DNA from 3 places in the Xenorhabdus entomophaga genome. Region 3 is predicted to be linked to each of the others. Evidence: predicted binding sites of a transcription regulator. Region 3 holds the regulator's gene; each other region holds the start of a gene.
What was found. Region 3 encodes CRP, which controls carbon source genes, mostly activating them, when cyclic AMP is high. Its sites were predicted from a motif close to ATGTGANNNNNNTCACAT; they were not measured.
Positions count from the first base shown of each region.

Region 1: rbsD (D-ribose pyranase) is a predicted target of CRP. The motif match lies at 1,665-1,682, and genes of this name have one in related genera.
Region 2: focA (formate transporter FocA) is a predicted target of CRP. The motif match lies at 1,416-1,433, and genes of this name have one in related genera.

Region 1 is NZ_JBBMXH010000032.1:31,520-34,811, reverse strand. Features, by position in the region: gene rbsA (ribose ABC transporter ATP-binding protein RbsA) at 1-1,154, opposite strand, end outside; gene rbsD (D-ribose pyranase) at 1,162-1,581, opposite strand; gene ravA (ATPase RavA) at 1,858-3,292, shown strand, end outside.
Region 2 is NZ_JBBMXH010000014.1:11,070-14,361, reverse strand. Features, by position in the region: gene ycaO (30S ribosomal protein S12 methylthiotransferase accessory factor YcaO) at 1-1,173, shown strand, start outside; gene focA (formate transporter FocA) at 1,502-2,359, shown strand; gene pflB (formate C-acetyltransferase) at 2,415-3,292, shown strand, end outside.
Region 3 is NZ_JBBMXH010000109.1:6,460-9,751, forward strand. Features, by position in the region: gene AAC854_RS18460 (aspartate aminotransferase family protein) at 45-1,262, shown strand; gene crp (cAMP-activated global transcriptional regulator CRP) at 1,360-1,992, opposite strand; gene AAC854_RS18470 (phosphoribulokinase) at 2,485-3,292, opposite strand, start outside.

The DNA of each region.
Region 1 (3,292 bases), on a different contig from region 3:
TTTATATTAAATAACTTGATGAAATCGGCAACGGCTTTTTGTTCTGCGGAATGGTGCAAGAGGCAGGAATTTCGACTGAAATAGCGTAACGCAGTAAGGGACATATTTTCTTTGACCGACATGCCTAAAACCAATCCATCCTGTTTGCGGTCTTCCGAGATATAGACAATGCCATTGGTTAGCCCCTCCTGTGGATTGCCAATCTTGAGAGGCTTGCCATCAAGTAAGATCCTGCCGGCTGTTTTCGGCAATGCCCCATAAATCACCTTCATCAATTCAGTACGACCAGCCCCCATCAAACCTGAGATCCCCAAAATTTCTCCGCTAAACAGAGAAAAGCTGACATTGTTGATCCCCGATCCAGAAAGATTTTCGACTTCCAGCCGTTTTTCTCCCTTTGGTAGATCCAAGCGAGGATATTGATCCTCCAACTTGCGTCCCACCATCATTTCGATCAAACAATCCTCTTTTAGGGTACGAACGGGCTGCTCACCAATAAATTGCCCATCGCGCAATACCGTCACATCATCACAAATTTTAAAAAGCTCTTTCAGGCGATGGGAAATATAGACAATGCCACATCCCTGCGCTTTCAGTTCACGTATGACATGAAACAAGGATTCAGTTTCCGTATCAGTCAAGGAATCCGTAGGTTCATCCATAATGATGACTTTGGATTGGAAACTCAGCACCTTGGCAATTTCTACCATTTGTTGTTCACCAATGGATAATTCAGAAACAAGCCGATGACTGCTATAACGGATATTTAGACGCCTCAGCAAGTGATCGGCTTCTTGATACATTTTTTTCCAGTTGATAACGCCGAATTTATTGACGAATTCACGGCCCAAAAAAATGTTTTCAGCAATCGTTAGTTGGGGGATGAGGTTTAGCTCTTGATGAATAATGCCAATACCAGATTCCTGAGAGGATTTAGGGCCAGAGAAAGCCATATCTTGCCCAAGATAGCGGATCGTGCCAGTATCTTTTGTATAAATACCGGTCAAAATTTTCATCATCGTGGATTTGCCGGCACCGTTTTCGCCGACTAATGCCATCACTTTCCCGGAATAAACACGCAGTGCGGCTCCTGACAATGCTTTTACCCCAGGGAAAGCCTTATCAATCCCCTTTAGTTCCAGTAATGGCTCCATAATAACCTCAGAAAGTTACGCCAGAACAAAGAAGGATATTTGCATAGGGGGAACACTCTCCCGTGCGAATAACTGCTTTGCTCTTCTCTGTTTTCTCTTTCAGAATGCTATGACTGACATACTTTATCGCAATTGCATTTCCCTGTTGTATTTCGAGATCAGCAATACGCTTAATGATTTGCTGATGTATTTGCGGATTGTGCTCAATAATTTCAGAGGCCAGAATGGCCTCTTCAACTTGAACTTCCTGAACAACCACATCAAACACAGATAGCAGATCGGGTATTCCCTGGGTTAGCGCTAAATCAATTCGTTGGGTAGACAACGGAATAGGTAATCCCGCATCACAGATAGTTATCTGATCCGTATGCCCCAAACGAGAAATAACGGCTGAAATATCAGAATGTAATAAAACGCCTTTTTTCATATTTATAAACTCCTTGGCGAAACGTTTCGCCAGAGAGCCATCATATAAAGGTCAATATCAAAGACAACATGATTGATACGAAAATGTGATCATCATAAAAACGTTTAGGGCGGAGACAAATAAAAGAAAAAAACTAACTTATTGAATAAGTTAGGCTAAATCGTTTTTTTAAAATATACCATTAAAGTTTAATAAGCCATTATCAAAATCTTTGCATAGATTGAATTTTACCTATAAATAAAGGAAGGTAACTATCCGAGCCATGGTGTCAATAATATGCAATTGGTCGAGAAAATATCTCAGTTATGCCAGCATCTGGAAAGTGGCTTATACGAAAGAAGACAAGCCATTCGCCTTTGTTTGCTGGCCGCTTTATGTGGAGAGAGCATTTTTCTCCTTGGTCCCCCCGGCATAGCTAAGAGCCTGATCGCCCGTCGGCTCAAGTTTGCATTTCAAAATGCACGCGCTTTTGAATACCTCATGACCCGTTTTTCCACTCCAGAAGAAATCTTCGGCCCCCTTTCCATTCAAGCGCTCAAAGACGAAGGGCGTTATCAACGCCTTACCGAAGGCTATTTACCTGAATCTGAGATTGTTTTTTTGGATGAAATTTGGAAATCAGGCCCGGCTATTCTGAATACGCTACTGACCGCAATCAATGAAAAGAAATTCAGGAATGGCATTCAGGAAGAGCAGCTGCCAATGCGTTTACTGGTTACTGCATCCAATGAACTTCCCGATACAGATAGCGGTTTAGAAGCGCTCTATGATCGTATGTTGATCCGGATTTGGCTGGACAAGATTCAGGAAAAGAAAAATTTTCGGGCTTTGCTGACTGATCGGAACAACGAAAATGGCAACCCCATCCCTGCCTACATTCAGATCACTGATGATGAGTTTCATCAATGGCAAGACAAGATCAGCCATATATCTTTGCCAGATCATATTTTCGAGCTGATTTATCAGCTACGTCAGCAAATAAATGCTACTGGAAATATTCCTGGCATTTCAGATCGCCGCTGGAAAAAATCTATCCGTTTACTACAGGCCAGTGCCTTTTTCAGTGGCAGAAATGAGATATCTCCGCTAGATATGGTGTTATTAAAAGATTGCCTATGGCACGATTTGCATGATTTAAAATTTTTATCCCAATTCTTACATGCTTTATTGACAGAACAGGCTTATCTACAACATTCCCTTATGCAAAAAATGGAGAAGTTATACCAGCAATGGGTACAATCCAACCAAGACAAAAATGACCTTCATCCCCTGAAATTAGTCACCAAATCCTCTCTGTTTGGTCGCAAAACCCTTTATTCACTGCCCGAAGATATTACAGATGAAAAGCTGACTCTGTTTTTACATCCTTCATTAAACATGCATGATATTGAAGTCAACTTCATCGAAATAGATAAAAAGTCACTGGAAAACGCCCTAAAAAATAATACAGGAGAACTCCCTGTCTGCTTAAATGGCATTGGTTTTCCGCAAACCATCACGGCAGAAATCAACGAGAAGAACCAGCTTACAGTGCTGGATATTAGCCGTAATAGCGCCGTCCTATGCCTATCTGGCATCTCAAAAAACACCAATACAGAATGGCATGAAAATCTAGCGGCTATCAGCGATGAAATTCAACAGCAACGCTATCTGTTTAATCAACATCAACCCTGTTTATTCATCGAAGAACATTGGCTTGCCAGCATTGAAC
Region 2 (3,292 bases), on a different contig from region 3:
TTGTCTGAAGTGTTCGAACGTTATGTGAAAAACCGCATTATCGCAGAACGCATCAGCTTGCCTGAAATTCCACAGGATATGATGAACCGCTATCCTGCCGTAGTTGAAGCAGTCAGCAAATTGCAGGAAGAAGGCTTCCCGCTTTATTGCTACGATGCCTCGCTCGGTGGTCAATTCCCTGTAATTTGTGTTGTATTGTTCAATCCGAATAATGGTACTTGCTTCGCATCCTTTGGTGCTCATCCTGATTTTGGCGTTGCGCTGGAACGCACTGTTACAGAGCTGTTGCAAGGGCGTAGCCTGAAAGATCTGGATGTCTTTACTCCACCAAGTTTTGATGATGAAGAAGTCTCTGAACATACTAATCTGGAAACTCACTTTATTGATTCGAGCGGTGCGATCAGTTGGGATCTTTTCAAACAGGATGCCGATTATGAGTTTGCTGCTTGGAGTTTCAGTGGCACGACAGAGGAAGAGTTTGCCACTCTGATGGGAATCTTTAATACACTGGATGCTGAAGTCTACATTGCAGATTACGAACATCTTGGCGTTTACGCATGTCGTATTCTGGTTCCCGGCATGTCAGATATTTATCCGGTTGAAGATTTACACATTGCCAATAACACGATGGGCACACATCTGCGTGACACGATCCTGACATTACCGGACAGCCAATGGCAGCCGGAAGAATATCTTGCCTTCCTCGAACTATTGGACGATGAAGGGCTGGATGATTTCACCCGCGTTCGTGAATTATTGGGTATTGCTGCGGGTAAAGATAACGGCTGGAGCAATCTGCGTATCGGTGAACTGAAATCTATGCTGGCACTGGCTGGTAACGACCTGGAACAAGCCCTGATCTGGGTTGAATGGACACAGGATTTCAATGCCTCTGTCTTTACCGCTGAGAGAGCTAATTACTATCGCTGCCTGCAAACACTGCTGCTATTGACTCAGGAAGAAGATCGCGAACCAGCACAGTATTACCAAGCATTCGTTAAGATGTATGGGCAAGATACTGTTGATGCTGCTTCCGCTGCTATTGTTGGAGAGAACTGTTTCCACGGTTTATGGTCTGTTGATTCAGAATTAAAAGCATTGCCCGCGCATCAGGCATTGTTGAATGCTTATGAAAAACTGCAAAAAGCTAAGCGTGAGTTTTGGGCAAAATAATTAAACTGTTACTTTAAAGTTTATTAACCATAAAAAGTAAAATTCAGGTTAAATATAATTTATTTTAAAACAACAAATAAATGACAATTTAACCTGTTATTTTACTTTCCCACCTGAAACTCCCAAAACCCTCCGTATAAAATATTTTTATAAATTTTAAAAAATATTTTTCATTATAAATCAAAATATTAAAATAAAAACCCTGCATTTTGCCAACCATGGCTCGCCAAACTTTCGGGCTAATATGATCCATATCAAATTCAGGTCAATGTCCATTTGTTACTATCATTGCGTGCTACAATTATTTAAGGATAAAGAGAGTGTTAGGATGAAAACTGACAACCCTTTTAATTTATTTCCACCTGCTGTAATGGCACAAATCGCTGATGATAGTGGTGTATATAAAGTCAATAAACACCCCACAGTGACGTACTTATCGGCAATCATGGCAGGTGTGTTTATCTCCATTGCTTTTGTTTTTTATATTACGGCAACAACAGGAACCTCATCCATTCCTTATGGATTAGCAAAATTGACGGGCGGGATCTGCTTTTCCCTTGGCTTGATGCTGGTGGTTATATGTGGTGTTGATCTTTTCACTTCCACGGTATTGACGATCATTTCAAAAGCAACGGGGCGCATTACGTGGCCACAGATGTTCAAGAACTGGATTAATGTTTATATCGGTAATCTGATTGGCGCATTATTTTTTGTGGCCCTAATTTGGTTCTCAGGCCAGTATGCCGTTGCCAATGGTGCCTGGGGGCTGAATGTATTACAGACAGCGGATCATAAAATGCACCATACCTTTATTGAAGCGGTATGTTTGGGTATTTTAGCCAATTTGATGGTCTGCCTTGCGGTTTGGATCAGCTATGCCGGACGCAGTTTGACCGATAAATTATTCGCGTTGATACTCCCGATTGGGATGTTTGTTGCCAGCGGCTTTGAACACAGTATCGCTAATATGTTTTTAATTCCGTTCGGGATCGTCATCAGAAACTTCGCGCCAGATGAATTCTGGATGAAAGTGGGAGCAACCCCCGAACAGTTTTCTCAACTCACCATTTCGAACTTTATTACCGATAATCTGATCCCTGTAACGATAGGTAACATTATTGGTGGTGCTGTATTAGTTGGGTTGACTTACTGGTTTATTTATTTACATGGCGGCAAAAAGCATTAACTGTGCCTCTACGCCAGATTTATTAAAATTTCCACTGTTAAAAGGTAGAAGTATCATGTCCGAGTTAAATGAAAAATTTTCTGTAGCATGGCAAGGCTTTAACGAGGGTAGCTGGCAAAATGAAGTCAATGTTCGTGATTTCATCCAGAAAAACTATACTCCGTATGAAGGTGATGAATCATTCCTTGCAGGCGCCACAAAAGAGACTGATATTTTGTGGGAAAAAGTCATGGAAGGTATCAAAATCGAAAACCGTACTCATGCACCGGTAGATTTTGATACTAACGTTGCGTCTACAATTACCTCTCATGATGCTGGTTATATTGCAAAAGATCTGGAACAAATCGTTGGCCTGCAAACTGAAGCACCGCTGAAACGTGCCATTATTCCATTTGGCGGCATTAAAATGGTTGAAAGTTCCTGCAAAGCCTATAACCGCGAACTGGATCCAAAACTGAAACAGATTTTCACTGAATATCGTAAAACCCACAATCAGGGGGTATTCGATGTTTATACACCTGATATCCTGAAATGCCGTAAATCTGGTGTATTGACTGGACTGCCTGATGCTTATGGCCGTGGACGCATTATCGGTGATTATCGTCGTGTTGCGCTATACGGTATTGACTTCCTGCGTGATGAAAAATATGCCCAGTTCACTTCCCTACAGGAAAAACTGGAAAACGGCGAAGATCTGGAATCGACTATCCGCCTGCGCGAAGAAATTTCTGAACAGCACCGTGCTCTTGGTCAAATGAAAGAGATGGCAGCGAAATATGGCTACGATATCTCCAACCCGGCTACCAATGCCAAAGAAGCGGTACAATGGACTTATTTTGCCTATCTGGCAGCAGTTAAATCTCAGAACGGCGCAGCAATGTCCTTCGGTCGTGTTTCCAGCTTTCTGGATATCTACATCGAACGCGATATTAA
Region 3 (3,292 bases):
TTATTTCACTTCGGTGTGGCAAATAGAAAAATAAGGTGAGGGAAATGCTAGAAAACACAGCAAATAGCCGGAATACTTATGATCAGGTTATGTTGCCAATTTATGCGCCAGCGGATTTTATTCCTGTCAAAGGGCAAGGTAGCAGGGTCTGGGATCAGCAGGGCAAAGAATATATCGATTTTGCCGGTGGTATCGCTGTTTTGGCTCTGGGGCACTGCCATCCGGCCTTGGTAGCGGCTCTGAAACAGCAAGGTGAAAAATTGTGGCATGTCAGCAATATTTTCACCAATGAACCCGCCTTAACTTTAGCGAAAAAGTTGATTGATGCAACGTTTGCACAGAGAGTATTTTTCGCTAACTCCGGAGCGGAAGCTAACGAAGCGGCATTTAAACTGGCCCGTCGTTACGCGATTACCCGCCATCATCCCCATAAAACCAAAATTATTGCTTTTCATCATGCGTTTCATGGACGCACATTTTTCACTGTTTCGGTGGGAGGACAGCCGAAATATGCCGAAGGGTTCGGGCCTAAACCAGCGGATATTGTACACGTTCCTTTTAATGATCTGGATGCTGTCAGAGCGGTAATCGATGATGACACCTGTGCCGTTGTTCTGGAGCCGATTCAGGGAGAAGGTGGTGTTATGCCTGCAACGGCAGAGTTTCTTTATGGGGTGCGGAAGTTATGTGATAAGCATCAGGCGCTACTGATTTTTGATGAAGTCCAGAGTGGAATGGGGCGTACAGGCAAGTTGTATGCTTATCAGCATTATGGTGTTCAACCGGATATTCTGACGACGGCAAAAGCATTGGGAGGAGGCTTTCCGATTAGTGCGATGCTAACGACAGATACGATTGCGACAGCGATGGAAACAGGCGCGCATGGAACAACTTATGGAGGCAATCCGTTGGCTTGTTCTATCGGTTGTGCCGCTTTGGATATCATCAACACACCAGAAGTATTGGCGGGAGTGGAAAAACGCCACGATATGATCATTCATGCACTGGAAAAGATGAACCAAAAATACGGCATCTTTCATGAATTCCGTGGAAAAGGGTTGCTTATTGGCGCTGTATTGAAAGTGGAGTATCAAGGCAAGGCCGGAGAGATATTGCAGCAAGTGGCGGAACACGGATTGATGCTATTGAGTGCGGGAGACAGTATCTTACGCTTTACGCCATCATTAATTATCGCTGAGGATGAGATAACAGAAGGCATGGCGCGGTTGGATATGGCGATATCGCGATGGTTAAATCAATAAATGGTTGAATCAATAAAATAACGGCCGGGAGAAGCAACAAAAAAAGCCAGTGCGGATGTAATAAATTGCACTGGCTGAATTTCAGGTTTATCGGGAACTAACGTGTTCCGTAAACAACAATAGTTTTACCATGTGCAGAGATCAGGCTTTGATCTTCCAGCATTTTAAGAATGCGACCGACTGTTTCACGGGAGCAACCCACAATTTGCCCAATTTCCTGACGGGTAATTTTGATTTGCATACCATCAGGGTGAGTCATGGCATCAGGTTGTTTAGCCAGATTGAGCAGCGTCTGGGCGATACGGCCTGTAACGTCCAAAAAGGCCAGGTTGCCTACTTTTTCGGAAGTTGTTTGTAGACGACTTGCCATCTGAGCAGATAAACGCATCAGAATGTCAGGATTAACCTGAATTAACTGGCGAAATTTCTTGTAGGAAATTTCAGCCACTTCACAGGCGCTTTTGGCTCGCACCCATGCAGTACGTTCTTGCCCCTCTTCAAATAATCCAAGTTCACCAATGAAATCCCCCTGATTTAAATAAGAGAGGATCATTTCTTTACCTTCTTCATCTTTTATTAGAACAGCAACCGAACCTTTAACAATGTAGTAAAGCGTTTCTGCTTTCTCACCTTGATGAATAAGCGTGCTCTTGGATGGATATTTGTGAATATGGCAGTGTGACAAAAACCATTCAAGAGTAGGGTCTGTTTGTGGCTTGCCGAGAACCATTCGCTTTATCCTCTGTTGTTATTTCTGCCTTTATGATGTGAGAAACAGATGGTTTCTCTTCAGGCTAGCTTTATAAAGTCAATAGCTTAACATATTAACTTGCTGAAAAACTGACAAGCAGGAATTTTATATGGATTATAAGAATGCCAAAGTGATGGCATATTGATCTCACCCCATATAACTTGCCAATCTCGCTTGTAACCTTGTTTGTAACACAGGAAAACGTTTCTGTCTTCCCCTGTATCGCTTCAGCATATTAAACCGGTTGCCAGATTACCAGAAATCTGTTTAGAGAGGTTATTTTATTGACAGTATATTTATTAATTCTGAACAGCGTTTCCGTAGTGATGAGCTTTATGCAGCTTCACTGTTCTGGCTAAAACTGATTTTTATCAGCCACTTTATTATTGCAAGAACGACTTATTTATTTAAATAAAACAGACAACATTATTTTTTGTTGTCTGCTTTATTTAAAATAAAATGCAGTTTAGGTCATGAAATTTTTTGGCCTTCCAGTAATTGCTTAACGATCGGCGCCATAATTAACTCCATCGCCAGTCCCATTTTTCCACCCGGAACAACAATGGTATTTATACTGGAAATAAATGAACCCTGAAGCATCGCCAGTAAATATGGAAAATCAATTTGGGTTAGGTCACGGAATCGAATCACGATAAAACTTTCGTCCAGTGACGGAATAGCCTTGGCGGAGAAGGGGTTAGATGTATCAACCGTAGGAACGCGCTGGAAATTTATGTGGGTGCGTGAAAACTGGGGGGTGATATAGCGGATATAGTCATCCATTGAGCGGACAACGGAATCCATAACGGCTTCTCTGGAATGCCCGCGTTCGCTGGTGTCACGGATGAGTTTCTGTATCCATTCAAGGTTAACGATAGGCACAACACCAATCAGCAGGTCAACATGGCTGGCGACATTGTGTTGTGGCGTGACAACACCGCCATGCAGACCTTCATAAAACAGAATATCTGTATTTGATGGCAGGGGTTCCCACGGTGTGAAAGTGCCCGGTACCTGGTTATAGGGTACGGCTTCATCGTAGGTATGGAGGTATTTTCGACAGCGACCGCTGCCGGTTTCCCCATAATCAGAAAATGCTTTTTCCAGCATGCTGAAATCATTGGCTTCTGGCCCAAAGTAACTGATATGCCTGCCCTGTTCTCTCGCTTTGCGGATCTCAGCATCCATTTCAGGACGAGTGTAACGATGGAAACTATCCCCTTCAATGGTTGCGGCAGTCGCGCCAATTTGCTGGAAAATCTTGCGGAAAGCCACACTG